DNA from 2 places in the Microbulbifer sp. CNSA002 genome. Region 2 is predicted to be linked to the other one. Evidence: predicted binding sites of a transcription regulator. Region 2 holds the regulator's gene; the other holds the start of a gene.
The links. Region 2 encodes LexA, which represses DNA repair genes until DNA is damaged. Its sites were predicted from a motif close to ACTGTNTNTANANACAGT; they were not measured.

Region 1: imuA (translesion DNA synthesis-associated protein ImuA) is a predicted target of LexA. The motif match lies at 6,472-6,489, and genes of this name have one in related genera.

What each region holds. Positions count from the first base shown of each region.
Region 1 is NZ_CP172449.1:4,016,807-4,024,666, reverse strand. Features, by position in the region: gene ACG1BZ_RS17875 (hypothetical protein) at 39-785, shown strand; gene ACG1BZ_RS17870 (error-prone DNA polymerase) at 929-4,105, opposite strand; gene ACG1BZ_RS17865 (Y-family DNA polymerase) at 4,188-5,693, opposite strand; gene imuA (translesion DNA synthesis-associated protein ImuA) at 5,715-6,422, opposite strand; gene dcd (dCTP deaminase) at 6,629-7,198, shown strand; gene ACG1BZ_RS17850 (NAD(P)/FAD-dependent oxidoreductase) at 7,232-7,860, shown strand, end outside.
Region 2 is NZ_CP172449.1:3,255,842-3,263,701, forward strand. Features, by position in the region: gene nagZ (beta-N-acetylhexosaminidase) at 1-538, opposite strand, end outside; gene ACG1BZ_RS14475 (TetR/AcrR family transcriptional regulator) at 572-1,201, opposite strand; gene ACG1BZ_RS14480 (TIGR00730 family Rossman fold protein) at 1,486-2,124, opposite strand; gene lexA (transcriptional repressor LexA) at 2,285-2,890, shown strand; gene ACG1BZ_RS14490 (hypothetical protein) at 2,954-3,211, opposite strand; gene ACG1BZ_RS14495 (DUF6586 family protein) at 3,566-4,057, opposite strand; gene topA (type I DNA topoisomerase) at 4,061-6,748, opposite strand; gene ACG1BZ_RS14505 (hypothetical protein) at 6,956-7,486, opposite strand; gene ACG1BZ_RS14510 (universal stress protein) at 7,632-7,860, shown strand, end outside.

The sequences.
Region 1 (7,860 bases), 760 kb from region 2:
CCTTTATAGGAGGCTTTTTTTGTTGATAAGGTGGGTGGATGTTATTTCAGGCAAAGTTAAAAGCGACGGGCTACCACGCTCTGGTTACATTATCGGTAGCGGCTTTGATGCTGATTGCTGTTTATGGGATTTGGTATCCGGGCGAGCTTGCCGACATGATGGCGGGGGCGAATCTCTTTTTGCTTGTAATGGGCGTAGAGTTGGCCATGGGGCCTTTGATGTCCCTGGTGATCTTTAACCCCCAGAAGCCCAGGCGTGAATTAGTCCGCGATTATCTTTTGGTGGGAACGGTACAGCTGGCTGCATTGATTTATGGGTTGTATGTAGTCACACTTTCGCGGCCGGTCTATCTGGTTTTTGTTAAAGATCGAATAGAAGTCGTTGCCGCTTCTGAGCTGGATGCCGTTGATATGAAAGCGGGAGCCAATGGCTATACGGATAAGCCCTGGTTCGGCCCGAAGCTGGTCTGTACAGAGGGGCCAGTGGATGCCCAGGAAAAATCAGATTTGCTTATCTCAGCGTTGAAGGGTAAAGACATCCAGTTGTACCCTAAATATTACCGACCCTGTTTTAAGGGTGAAATAGCCGGTAGGGCCTTTGGAAGGGACAATTTTGAACTTATTGCCAAGGCCGAACAGCAACCCCTACCTTCAGATCTACAGGGTCAAGACTTCTTATGGCTGCCCGTTGTAACACGATTTGGGGCTTGGACCGCCGTTTTTACGAAGGAAGAGGGGGTTGATAACGCGACCTACTATGATATCCATCCTTTTGAGCAGAGATGACTTTTGGGCTGCCAGTGATATGAGTTTAAAGCCTTCTGTTTTCCTATACTTAGATATGAACTCCTCCCTCACTAGGTGAAGTAGAGTTACTTGAGTGAGGGTTGCTCGATAAGGTCACTGGAATACGTCTAGGGGAAGTGTTTTCAATGAAAATTTCTTGTCTTCTGGTAATTTTTCTCATTGATACTTGATATTCTTCTGGCGATGACATGGGTGGTCTTATAGCTGTTGTTATTGGCCTCTTTAGAGATTTGTAGCTCCCCATGAACAATCAATATGCCTCCATGGATAACCTCTGCTTTATATAAGGTTTGATAGGCCTCATAAATCACTACATTTATGCAGCCTGTTTCATCTTCCAGGGTTAAAAACATCACTCCAGATGCGCTTCCGGGCCGCTGTCGGCAAGTTACCAGTCCAATGATGTCAATCTTTTCTTGATCAAGACGGTAGGTAAGATCCTTTGCCTTAGTATATTTCTGAAATTTCTTTTGCCTTCTTAATAGTGCGACAGGATGTTCGCCTAGAGTTAATCCTGTACTGCTATAGTCAATGTCGCTACTGTCTTTTATATAATTTCGCGGTAAAAATTTTGTCTGTGGCTTGCTGTAATCGGTTTCTATAGAAGTCCAATTGTCGTTATGGCGATTTCGAGTCAAGCTGATAAATGCATTAGCCTTAGTAAGGCAGGAAAGCTGCTCATGGTTTAGCTTTGAAAGTTCTTGAAATTGTTTTAAAGATTGGACTTTTGCATCCGCTCTAAGCTTTAGGATAGCTTTCTCTGTGGTTTCTTTTAGCCCTTTAATTAGACGCATGCCCAGGCGTAAAGCGGGAGTTTTATTGTTGAATGCTGAATTTTCCCTGAACGGCACTGCCGGCGTATTAACTGCTGATTTTCCTTTAGTATCGTAATTTTTCGATGAGGCTCTTTGTTGAGGTGAAGAGAGCTCTTGTATCTCTAAGCTGTGATCCCAATAGCTATAAAGTACATCAATAGGCAAAACCTTAACTCCGTGGCGCTGAGCATCATAAACTAGCTGTGCCGGTGCATAGAATCCCATCGGTTGGCTATTGAGCAGCCCACAGTAAAAGGCCGCTGGGTGATGGTATTTAATCCAAGCAGAAAAATAGGCTAAAAGCGCAAAGCTTGCGGAGTGTGATTCGGGGAAGCCATAGGAGCCGAATCCCTTCATCTGGTTGAAGAGTTGCTCAGCAAAACTATCCCTGTAGCCATTACTTTGCATTCCCTGCACAAGCTTATCCCTGAATTTATACAAATCTCCATTTTTTCCCCAGCTGGCCATGGCTCGGCGAAGCTCATCCGCTTCACCGCCGCTAAACCCTGCTGCGACCATCGAAAGTTGAATAACTTGTTCTTGAAATATAGGAACACCGAGAGTGCGCTCAAGCACTGGGCGTAAACTGTTATGAGGGTAGCGCACGGTCTCCAACCCCTGCTTGCGTTTCAAATAGGGGTGTACCATGCCGCCTTGAATTGGCCCGGGGCGGACAATGGCGATTTCTATAGTAAGCTCATAAAAATTTCGAGGTTGTAATCTTGGTAGCATGCTCATTTGAGCGCGAGATTCAATTTGAAAGACTCCAACGGTATCGGCCTTGCACATCATTTCGTAGACCTGTGGATCTTCGGCGGGAATATCTTGCAAACGCAATTTGGGGCCGTATAGAGCAATATAGTTCAGGGATTTACGCAGTGCAGTCAGCATACCCAGCGCGAGCACATCGACCTTCATTAGTTTTAAATCTTCAATATCCTCTTTGTCCCATTGGATTAGGGTGCGATCCTCCATAGCGGCATTTTCAATAGGAACCAGCTGGTGCAATGGTTGTTCTGTAATAACAAAACCGCCCACATGTTGCGATAGATGTCTTGGAAAACCATATATTTGCTGCAGTAACTGTGGGAACATTTTTCCTATTGCGCTGCTCGGATCTATTCCCACTTTCTGCATCTGTTGGGGGAAGCTATCTAGAGTGTCCCACCAGGCGCGTTCAGCAATAAGTTGTTCTATTGTGGCAGCGTTGATACCAAGGGCTTTGCCGATATCCCTTACGGCACTTTTAAAGCGGTAGGTGATCTTACTAGCGGTAAGTCCAGCTCTTTTGCGGCTATATTTTGTGTAAATATACTGAATAACTTCTTCACGTCGTTCGTGCTCAAAGTCTACATCAATATCTGGGGGTTCATTGCGTTCCCGTGAGATAAACCGTTCAAATAGCAATCCAATTTTATGAGGATCTATCTCTGTGATGAATAGGCAGTAGCAAACTACTGAATTGGCTGCGGAGCCACGGCCCTGGTACAAGATATGATTTTCCCGGGCAAACTGGACTATATCGTAAATGGTTAGAAAGTAATGCTCATACTGCAGTTCTGCTATTATTGCGAGTTCTTTATTGATAATCTCATCAATTCTCTTTTCAGGACCCTGTGGCCAGCGAGCAGCCCTTCCTATTTGTACTAGCTTTTTTAAATAGCTGCTCGCATTACTTTCTTGAGGGATAACTTCTGATGGGTATTCGTAACTGAGTTCGCTCAAGCAAAAAGTACACTGTTTGGCAATAAGGTTGGTATTGTCTATAGACTCTTTGGAGTGTAACGACTGGATATCACCTAAGCTGCGAAGGTAACGTTCAGCATTTTGCTCAATACGATACCCTAGATTATCCAGGGTACAGTTATGATAATTTGCGTTGAGTACATCTTGTAATGGCTTTCGGCTATAGCAGTGCATCAACACATGATTGGTTGCAACCAAGGAAATATTCTCTCTTCTTGCAAGCTCAGTAATTATATTGGACTTAAGGCTTTCCTCTGCGTGTAGGTGGTTGTTGATGGCAATGTAAAACCGTTCGCTGAAGGTTTTCTTGATTTCTTCAGGTATTTCTATCTTAATGAAATTTGGAATCCAGATGGCAATTAGGTTTTTGCATAGCTCTACCAAGTCACTTTGATAAGTAATGTAGGTTCCTTTTTCCGCCCTTAAGCGTGATTTTGAAATTAACTGGCATAGCTCGCTGTAGGCAGTTTTGTCCGGAGCCAGTAGAATTATTTCTATGTTGTTATGGAGCCGGAAATAACTGCCAAAAATTAGTTTAAACTCGGGATTTTTAGAGTCTGTAGACTTGATGGTTTCAAGTTCTTTATAGGCTCTAACAGCTCCGGAAAGGGAGCATTCATCGGTGATAGCAAGGGCTGTATATTGCAGGTTGTAAGCAGTTTGGACTAATTCCTGCGGATGCGATGCCCCCTGCAGAAAAGAAAAGTTGCTTTGACAAAAGAGTTCGGCGTACCTCATGCTGATTCTCTCGGCGTCTATCTGTTGATTGTGATGGGATTTGGGTTTTGGTGAAGATCAGTATTAAGAAAGGGGTTTAGGCTTAGCTATAAACGCCATGTAAAAACCACTCTTCGGTTGTAAGATCCTGAAAGACCCAGTAGAGCTCATCTCTTTTATTTCTTGCGATATAGTAATCCCGCCCATGACGCCCGTGCTGCCACCAATAGCCATCAATTCGCTCTGGCCCCTGTAATAGTTGTAGCTCTCCCTGATAAAATAACTTGTGCTCGCTACTTTCCAGTTTGGTTGGACGAGCTAATAGCCAGTTGGGGCGCGGTGCTTGGATGGGCTTAATTTGCTGTCCCTTAGCGTTACTTTTAATTATCAGGGTATCTGTATTTTGCCAGGCCTGCTCTGGTAGGTAGCTTTCTTTTAGGGCAATTCCCGAGAGTGCTTGATGACCGAGGCGGGCTTTTAATTTGTCTAATAGCTGTTGATTGCGTTTATGTTGGCTGCCTTCACCAAATAAATCTTCATCCAGTGATCCCTGCTCCAAGGGGAGTAAATGCTTGCAATTTAAGCTGATGGACTGCACTGGCTGATCAAGAGTTACTCTTTCCATTTGCAGCTTGGTTAGTGCTATTAGGCGTTGAGGGTCCAACTGCGGAGTGGAGAGTTCTACGGTTATTTCCTGAGATTTATTTTGGCCGAAATCCATATGCCAATTTAACTGTTGTGTGTAGAGCTGGCGTCGCTGCAACTGGAAGCATAATTCCCTTAGTAGGCGACCGATAGGAAATAGCAGCTGTTCGCTATTATCCAAGGGGCTGGGGAAAAATAGCTCGCTGCGGAATTGTGCTGGGGGCTGATAACTACAGACTGGATCTTGGCGAGTTCCGTTCAGGCGTGCCAGGTAGTCCACAAATGGGCGACCAAAACGAGAGCCTACCTCAGAGAGTGGAATAGCGAGCAGCTGGCTTACTCGCTTGATACCACATGCGTAGAGCTTGGAAATAGTTTTGTTGTCGCAATTAAGGAGCTTGGATGGGGCAAAGCTAATCCACTGTCTCCACTGCTGAGGGCTGGGCGGAGAATCTGATTGCGCAAGCCAGTGCCGGTGTTCGGTCAGTTGGCTTAGCATATGAGCTGCACTGGGACTGTGGCCGAGGCCCATCAGGCTGTAGATCCCCATCTGTTCAAGCTCATCGCTCAGCTGTTGTATCAATGCCTTGAAGCCACCGCTGGCTTTTAGGCAGCCACTCAGTTCCAGATAGAGGTGGGCGGGAGTGCTCTCGCCATTACTCAAAAGCCCTGCGGACTGAGGTGATACAAGTGGTGTAAAGCTGTATGCCCACTGGGCCAGCTGCTGTAACTCTTGTTGTTCCCGCTGGGAATCGCGTTGTAGCAGCTGTAAGTCTGCACAGAGAGCAGACGCAGTGGCAATACTGAGCCCGGTCTCGACGCCGCATTGGGATGCCGCTGGGTTTCTATCAATCACCAACTGTTTTTCAACCACAACTTGGGGTAGAGCCTCTTCTCCTTGTTGCTGAGCGCGGGTCAGAACTTCTAACGGAAGCCTGGGGAATTGAATACAAAGCCAGAGCATGGAGCTATCCCTCGGAACCGTTCAGTGCATTGGTTGGTCCCGTCGGACCAGTTTTGCTGCTCTTGCCAAATAGAGGTTCTGGCCTGAATTTCCACCCAATTGCTTTAAAAGCCTTAGTGCCAGCTCTCCTTCCCTGGGAGTGAGCTGTAGGCGCAAGCTCGCGGGTGAGGGGTTTGCTGATTCACACTGAGGGCGAAAGTGGAAGTGCAGACAGTCCCCATTGCGGGCAGCGAGCTGTAGGCGACGAAGATCTTTATGCTTCAGGGATTGCCGCCCCTGCCAGCTGAGTAAGGCACCACAGCTTCCGGATTGTAGGGACTGCTCGATCGCCCAGAGAGTATCCTTGGGGCCTCGGGGGTGCAGGATCAGCAGGTTCTCAAGGCGGATACCACTGTTGGCCAATGAGGGCGCATAGGGGATATGGGGTGGATTGACCAGTATGATCATTTGCCCCCTCTGAGTGAGATTTGCCAGGGCCGGAAGTATCAGGGTGAGTTCACCGATACCCATCTGGTCCATGAGTAGCTCAGTAGTGGCCCCTCTTGGCCAGCCGTGGTTCGCTAGGAGGGCATCGAGGCTTGGATAACCACTGGCGATGCCGTTTCGCTGTCGTCGGGGTTCATTCGCTGCTTGCCAGATATCGGCTCTGGTGAGTAGCTGTGCCAGTTTCTGGTGTTTTGCCTGGCGGTCTAACTGATTGTTTTCTATGAAGTTTTCTGCGCTGCCCACGATTCCACCACTGAATTTTAGTCCGATCTGGCCACTGTCTTCGTCTTAAACTGTATGTGCATACAGTAACACTGTTAATTTATACAGTATCTGTCCAGTGGCAACAAGTGAGAATTCCTTGGATAGGCACTTTTTTGCACAGCCTAAACCGGCTATGATTCCGCCTCTTTAATTGAGCACTAATTATTCTATTCAGGGGGGACGGAGTGAGTATCAAGTCCGACAAGTGGATTCGCCGCATGGCAGAGCAGCACGGTATGATTGAGCCTTTTGAGGCCGGTCAGGTGCGTCATAACGATAATGGCGATCGACTCATCTCCTATGGCACCTCCAGCTATGGCTACGATGTTCGCTGTGCTCGTGAATTTAAGATTTTCACCAATGTTCACTCAGCGACAGTTGACCCCAAGACCTTCGATGAAAACAGCTTTGTGGATGTTGAAGGCGACCACTGCATTATTCCGCCAAACTCCTTTGCCCTGGCGCGTACGGTGGAGTATTTCCGTATCCCGCGCTCTGTATTGACGGTTTGCCTGGGGAAATCCACTTATGCCCGTTGCGGCATTATCGTCAATGTGACGCCACTGGAGCCGGAGTGGGAAGGTCATGTGACTTTGGAGTTCTCAAATACCACTAACTTGCCTGCGAAGATCTATGCCAACGAGGGTGTGGCACAGATGCTGTTCTTCGAATCCGATGAAGTTTGTGATGTGTCCTATGCCGATCGTGGTGGCAAATACCAGGGCCAGCGCGGCGTTACCTTGCCTCGCACCTGATCACCGGTCTTACTGCAGTACTATTTCCTACCTATGACAGAGGTTTCTACCAGCCAGCTACCTGAAAGCGTCGATGTATTGGTCATTGGCGCTGGGGCAGCTGGACTAATGTGCGCGGCTACAGCGGGCCAGCGCGGGCGCAACGTGTTGGTCCTGGACCACGCCAACAAAGTCGGAAAGAAAATCCTGATGTCTGGTGGTGGCCGTTGCAACTTTACCAATCTCTACACTAGTGCAGAGAACTTCTACAGTAACAACCCCCATTTCTGTAAGTCCGCCTTGGCTCGCTATAGCCAGTGGGACTTTATTGCATTGGTGGAAAAGCACGGGGTTGCCTATCACGAAAAAACTCTCGGTCAGCTCTTTTGCGACAATAAATCAAGGGATATTGTCGACTTGTTACTAGCGGAATGCCGTGCGGCTAAGGCACAGATCCGCACGCGCTGTAGCATTACTCAAATTCGAGCTTTGGGGCAGGGGTATAAGGTCGAAACCAGTATGGGGACGGTTACCTGTGAATCCTTGGTCGTGGCTACTGGAGGCCTTTCTATTCCCACCATGGGGGCGAGCGGGTTTGGCTATGAGATCGCTAAGCAGTTTGGGCTTGATGTAGTCCCAACTCGAGCAGCGCTAGTGCCATTCACCCAGCATAAACGGCAATT
Region 2 (7,860 bases):
GCAACTCCACATGACTGTCTTCCAGCACGTGGCCATGCCCCGGAAAATGCTTGCCTGTCGTGGCCATTCCCGCTTCGCGCATCCCTTGGATAAAGGGGCGAGCCAGTGCGGTTAACTGGGCGGGGTCGGGGCAAAAACTCCGATCGCCGATCACCCTGCTGTGACTGTCATCCGCATCCAAAACCGGCGCAAAGCTAAAATCCACTCCTACAGCCAGCAACTCTGCGGCCAGCAGCCACCCCACATCCTGCAACTGCTCGTTACTGGCGACAGCACTGAGGGCCTGCATTGAGGGTATTCGCGTAAAGTCATCGCGAAACCGCTGAACCCTACCACCCTCCTGATCTACCGCTAGCAGGATCTCTGGTCGCACCGCACGGATGGAGTTAACCAATTGGATAAGCTGCTTGCGATCCCGATAGTTTCTCGCAAAAAAGATCAGCCCGCCCACCATCGGATGCCGAAGTAACTCACAGTCTTCCTCGGTGAGTTCAAGCCCCTCGATATCCACCATGACCGGTCCGGGTGGTAAAGACATATTAAGTTCCTTATCGATTTAAGAGTGCGCCCACTAATTATCTACCTTCAACATGGCCGAAGCAGCGGGTACCAATCGCTCAAGAGTCTGGGTCAGGGTACTGTCAGAACCGAAATCCTCCCGCAGGATAGCCTCAATCGCATCGTGGCTCGACAGTGTGAAAATGGTCGCTCCCAGCATAAAGTAGAGGCGCCAATAGAAAGTTTCTGGGTCCAAGCCCGGTAACGCTTCAGCCAGCAATCCTGCAAAACGACGGTAAGTATCCCCGTATCGAGATACGATAAATCGACGCAAATGCCCCTGGAACTGGGTATAGGCCAATCCTAAAAGACGCATAAATCGCTGTGGATCCTTTCCCTCCAGCCCAAGGCTTCCCAACCCAACTCGATACAGGCATTCGATCAGCTCCTCCACCCCCAGGGGCTGCCCCAGGGCAATACGGCGATCAAGCTCTTCTTCCAGAGCGTTAGTGAAAGGCGTTAAAAAGCGTTCAAATACCGCCTGTATCAATTCTTTCTTGGAGCCGAAATGGTAGTTAACTGCCGCCAGATTAACCCCGGCCGTGCTGGTAATTGTTCTCAATGAGGTTTCAGGAAAACCCCGTTCGGCAAACAGCACTTCCGCTGCATCGAGTATCCGGCTGACCGTATCTATCTGGCTCATAAGTATCAAACCACCATTTAAAACATACGTTTAATCGACGCCAGAGTAGCATATTCTCACTGATCTAGAGCCCGCCAGCTAAGCTCTCCACTCAGCAAGGTACAAGAGTAAAAATAACAGGGAAATGTATGTCAGGCGGTAAGATCAATACTGCAGGAGTTGATCTCCCGCCAACTTGTGCAAGTACGCCACCCCACCAGCCGGCATAGCCTTTTAGTCCGGGGGGTAGCTTTAACAAAAATAACTTTGAAAATTTTTTCGGTATTTTAAGATCACCCGATTAATTATTCTTTCACCTGCATATATTTCATAATCAGGGCCGCAGCCTCCTCCACACTATCAACGATATGAAAAAGGTCTAGATCACTGGCATCGATACAATCGCGCTCTAACACTGTATCTACCAACCAATCGTACAGCCCACTCCAGTAACGCTTACCTACCAACACAATTGGGAAACGCCGCACTTTCTGCGTTTGCACCAAGGTAAGAGCTTCAAACAACTCATCCAACGTGCCGTAGCCACCGGGAAGTCCAACGAATCCAAGTGCGTGTTTTACAAACATAAATTTCCGTACAAAAAAGTATCGGAAGTTCAAACTGATGTCCTGATATGGATTTGCCGCCTGTTCAAAAGGCAGCTCTATGTTTAACCCAATTGATGCGCCGGGCTGCCCGAAAGCCCCTCGGTTACAAGCCTCCATCAGCCCCGGCCCACCACCGGTAATCACGGGGATCCCTTCAGCCGCGAGCAACTCTCCCAACTTTACCCCCTGCTGATATTCAGGACTGTCCTCTGTAAATCTCGCCCCTCCAAACACTGTCACTGCACCACCTAACGCTATCAGCCGCTCTATCCCATCTACCAATTCAGACTGAATACGAAGCACTCTCCAGGCTTCCGGCATTTTTGCATCCAACATTATTTTTCCCTCTTTGTCAGTTCCTTCAACGCTTTCTTCTCTCCTTGCTTTCTCCATCAATGTAGCAGCTCACAAAGACTAAAACCTGAGGATTGCGCGAACAATAAATCTGTATATAATTCCAGCAACTGTATATAAATACAGAAAACTAGGTAAATCTATGACCAATCTCACCGCTCGTCAGTCCCAGGTTCTCGACCTGATCAAGTCCTACCTGGATGAAACAGGCTACCCGCCAACGCGGGCAGAAATTGCCCAGGAGCTCGGCTTCCGCTCACCCAATGCCGCCGAGGAACACCTGAAAGCGCTCGCCAGAAAAGGCGCCATTGAGATGGTTGCCGGCGCTTCCCGAGGCATTCGAATTCCGGATCACCAATCCGGCTTGCCGATTGTGGGTAGAGTAGCTGCAGGGAATCCCATACTCGCAAGCGAACATATTGAAGATTATTGCGACTTGCCCGCGAGCTTCTTCCATCCTCCCGCAGATTATTTGTTGAGGGTGCATGGTATGAGTATGCGAGATGCGGGCATTCTCGATGGAGACTTGCTGGCAGTGCAAAAGACCGAGCAGGTGCGCAATGGCCAAATCGTCGTTGCCCGTATCGATGACGAAGTCACTGTGAAACGCTTTCGCCGCAAGGGAAATCAGGCAACCGTTCAGTTGCTACCTGAAAATGATGACTTTGAGTTAATTCAAGTCGATATGAGAGATAAGAACTTTGTGATTGAGGGATTAGCCGTAGGGGTCATTCGCCAAGCGCCTTAAACCCCTAAAAACGACAACAGCGGCCATTGGCCGCTGTTGATAAAACTCAAACTAACGCTGACGTTAGTGGATAGTATGATTTACCGGCATTAAATCATCTTCTTCCTCGAAGTAACCAGCCTCAAGATCGTCTAGATTTTGTACGGCTTCAATGCCCGCTTCCAACATAGCCCTTGCCACAGCAACCTTGTTCTTGCGCAAAAACTGAAGGCTTTCCGCAGAAAAAGAAATGCTCACCAAAGGGTCCTCTTTGTGGCCAGCACGACGCAAGGCTACATCGCCATTAGCCAGCTCAATTATTTCAAAAGTTTCGGAGGACATTCGCTTTTCCTTCACGGCACAACAGTTTGCGCCCAGTGTACCACAGGCTTGCGATAAGTTTCATTCATCCAATTTGAGGGCTTCTGGCTCCTGACTTTCGAGGCAGTCTATTGCCAGTACGCTATATCAAAGAATTACCTAAACCACTCAAGAGATCACAAGAGAAGAGTGAATTGCTTTGCACGTTGCACCGGTTGCGGGTTATGTCGAGTGGGCCACAACTACTCTATTGTGACTCACTCAAAGGACAGCGGAGTTTCCCGCAGAAGTGCGCCTAATATCAACAACCTTCAAAATTCGCAGAAATATTACGAACCTATTCAGAAGTTCACCGAAGTCGAATATGCGTATTAGTTAACACTCATCCAAGTGAGCGCGCTGCCTCACCACCAATTCATTCAGCGAGCGATGCCACTGAAGCAGCAACTCTTTGGACAAAGGTGCAAACTCGGGCTTGGCAACTTCGTTGTGTAGCGGGATTAAATTAACCTGTTGCTGTTTTTCATCAGCACCCACAGATATTTTCTGCTGCTCTTCCCAGGCGTAAAGCATATGGGATAACCAACTCTGCGGGTCGCCGACCAGGCCGGACAGCTCATTGGCCTCTGCACTAGCCCTACCCTGAACGCCCAGCGCATCAATTATCAACTGCGGAGACTCCGGTTCGAACCCCAACTGAAGCTGGGCTGCCTGCTCTGCCAGAAAGGCCCGATAGGCCTTGCACAACTGCATCAACGCTGCCTCTTCCAGCGCATCGCGCTGGAGAGGCAAATCCCACGGCTGTTGCAGCAACAGCTGGCTCTTGCGTAGAGCCGAAGTGACATGAATCGTGTAAGAGTTACTCATTACCTACTTCTTTGCCGCTGTCTTTTTAGCTGCCGGTTTCTTGCGCTTGGCGGCAGTGCTCTTGGTGGAGGCCTCTACTTTCCAACCACCATCACGATAAAAAGCACGCCAACCGGTCGCTTTGCCCTCTTCCTCAGATTGAACATATTGCTCCTGGGTTTTGCGGCTAAATCGAACTACGGTATCCCGCCCACTATCATCTTGCGTCGGTGCAGAGAATAGGAAACTGTACTTTGGATCGATCTCCCTCTGGTGAGGCAGCAGCTCTTTAACCAGGGGCGCACGGGTCTCACGGTTTTTCGGGAACTGGCTGGCAGCCAGGAATAGACCCGAGGCACCATCGCGCAGGATATAGTGATCCTCCACTTTGATACAGGCCAATTCCGGCATGGGAACCGGATCCATTTTCGGTGGCGCCGGCTGCCCATTTTTCAGCAGCTTGCGGGTGTTTTTACAGTCTTCATTGGTACAGCCGAAGTACTTGCCAAAGCGACCAGACTTCAACTGCATATCACTGCCACACTTATCGCACTCAATAATGGGGCCGTCATAGCCTTTAATTTTAAAAGTGCCCTGCTCAATCTCGTAGCCATTGCAATCCGGGTTATTGCCACAGATATGCAATTTACGCTGCTCATCTAACAGGTAGCTATCCATAGCCGTGCCGCACTTGCCGCAGCGGCGCTTCTCCCGCAGCAACCTGGATTCAGCTTCCTCGTCCTTATCCGCATCGACCGCCTCATCACCAGAAACCAGGTTCATGGTATTGGTACAACGCTCTTTTGGCGGCAGTGCATATCCAGAGCACCCCAGGAATACACCGGTGGAGCCAGTGCGGATCTGCATATGGCGGCCACATTTGGTGCACTCGATATCCGTGTCTGTCGGCGTATTGCGACGCATACCTGCATCGGCAGACTGGGCTTTTTCCAGGCGCCCGGAAAAGTCCTGATAAAACTCATCGAGCAGTTGCTTCCAACCCTTATCGCCGTCGGCAACCGCATCCAGGGATTCCTCCAGGTTTGCGGTAAATCCGTAGTCCATCAGGTTCTTGAAACTTTCGCTGAGACGGTCGGTAACAATATCCCCCATTTTCTCAGCGTAAAAACGACGGTTTTCCAGGCGGACATAACCACGATCCTGGATCGTGGAAATAATGGAAGCATAGGTGGAGGGGCGTCCGATACCGCGCTTCTCCAGTTCCTTAACCAGGGCCGCTTCACTAAACCGCGCAGGCGGCTTGGTAAAGTGCTGTTTGGGATCCAGCTGTTGCAGGGATAGCTTTTCGCCTACCTTCACATCTGGAAGCACCAGATCTTCATCTTTTTTGCCGCTCGGTGGCGCAACTTTCAGGAAACCATCGAAACGAATTACTCGACCCCGCGCACGCAATTCAAAGTCACCTGCGCTGACCACGATTGAAGAGGAAGTAAATTGGGCGGGCGTCATCTGACAGGCCACGAACTGCTGCCAAATCAGGTTGTATAACCTCTCCGCATCCCGCTCAACCCCGGACAACATATTTGGGGCGATACGAACATCGGACGGGCGAATCGCTTCGTGCGCCTCTTGAGCGCCCTCTTTACTGCTGTAGCTATTGGAGCTTTCTGGAAGATACTTATCGCCGTAATTCTCGGCAATATAATCCCGTGCAGATTCCACAGCTTCTTTACTGAGGTTGGTGGAATCTGTACGCATGTAGGTGATATGACCGGCTTCATACAAGCGCTGGGCCAGGGTCATGGTCTTCTTCACACTGAAGCCGAGGCGGTTACTGGCCGCCTGCTGCAAAGTGGAAGTAATAAATGGTGCGCTGGGCTTGGAGCTGGTTGGCTTATCGTCACGGGCGGAAACAACAAACTCACTGGACTGAAGCTGCTTGGCAGCACTCATTGCCAGCTCTTCGTTGGTAGGACGGAAAGCCTCACCAGCCTGCTTTTTCACCTCGAGGCGCAGCTTGGAAGCCTTTGCCGTCGCCGTATCGGCAAACAGGGTCCAGTACTCTTCCGGAATAAACGCGCGAATCTCCCGCTCCCGCTCAACTACGAGACGGACCGCAACAGATTGCACACGCCCCGCAGACAAGCCTCTGGCCACTTTTTCCCACAGTAGAGGGGACACCATATAGCCAACGATTCGATCGAGGAAACGGCGCGCTTGCTGGGCGTTTACCCGATTAATATTCAGACGGCCGGGATCTTTAAAGGCCTCCTGAATCGCAGACTTGGTAATTTCATTAAACACTACTCGGCGGTAGCGATCGTTATCGCCACCAATTGCTTCACGCAAATGCCAGGCAATTGCCTCTCCCTCGCGATCCAAGTCCGTTGCGAGATAGATATGATCGGCGCCTTCGGCGAGTTTTTGTAACTCACTCACCACTTTCTCTTTACCCGGCAGTATCTCGTAGTGGGCTTGCCACTCGTGATCCGGGTCTATCCCCATACGCTTAATCAGCTGATCGCGGTTTTTCTTCCGCTTGTAAGCCTCTTTCGCCTCGGGGGAAAGCTTGCGTGTTTCCGCTGCACGACGGGCGCGCTCCTTTGCGTCAACCGGCTGTTTATTGCCCCCACCTGTGGGCAAATCGCGAATATGGCCGACACTGGACTTCACAACAAAGTCCTTGCCGAGATATTTATTGATGGTTTTCGCTTTGGCCGGTGATTCGACGATGACCAGTGATTTACCCATAAGCCTTTGATTTCAAATGAAAATTTACTGCTATTGCAAGTCTTTCAAGCCCTCTTATCGGGCTTGTGCTGCGCGAATATATAAGCCTCACTTCAAGCGCGGTCAAGCAAAGCTGACAATTTTCCACTCACAGTCACCAAATTTGGCACTGGGCAGTCCGCCTAAATGCGACTCAGTAGACGCTCTTTTACACCGCTAATACGGCAATCAGGACAGCCCCTCAGTCGCCGCGCGCGAACTCACTTTTCGAATAGCTTCTTCTATTAAGGGGGTGTACTCATCAAGCGACGCCATCAGTTTCTGGAAGGCTTGATTGCCTCCTGACTCCGGCCACTGAATACCGAGACCCACTGGTGTTGCAGTAATCGCACAGGCATCCCGAGGGATTTTTCCCAGTAGCTCGCGCAAATATTTCCATGCCCCTTGCGGAGCTGGCTGGCCATCAGCCCAATCCCAAACACCGGAAAAATTGAGTTCGTGCTCAATCCGTTGCTTATCCAAAACCCACCCCACACTCAGGCCTTTGCGGTTCTGCCAGCGGTGATAATAGACAGCCGCAGTCCCATCACCCAAAGCCGCAGGCAACGCTTGGATTTGCACGGTAATGCCAGCCTGGGCCGCCCGGCTACGCAAATCTGCAAGACGGCTGTCACGGGCATTGGGCTTTAGCCACATCACCGGCCCCAGCACCAAAGCGATGGCAAATCCGACGATAATCACCGGCAACCAATCAGACATAACCACTCCTCATCAGTGGAAAAAAGTGACTATTGTGCGGTGTTCCGCGTGATCTATGTCAATCGGTTTTTTTTGCGGTAGACTCAAAATAGGTGTCACAAGGGTGTTTTTCACAGTCAATAAAAGGGATAGGAGCAGGTAAATTATGGCGAAATACCGACACATCCTCGTGGGCTTGGACCTGTCAAAAGAATCTTCCCAGGTGCTTGATAGGGCCGCTGATATGGCTGAAGCATTTGGTGCGGAGTTAAGCTTACTTCACGCCATTGAGCCCCTGACTTTTGCCTATGGCGGCGACATCCCAATGGACCTCTCCGAGGTACAGGACCAACTACAATCCCAGGCCAAGGAGCAATTGCAAAAAGCCGCCGATC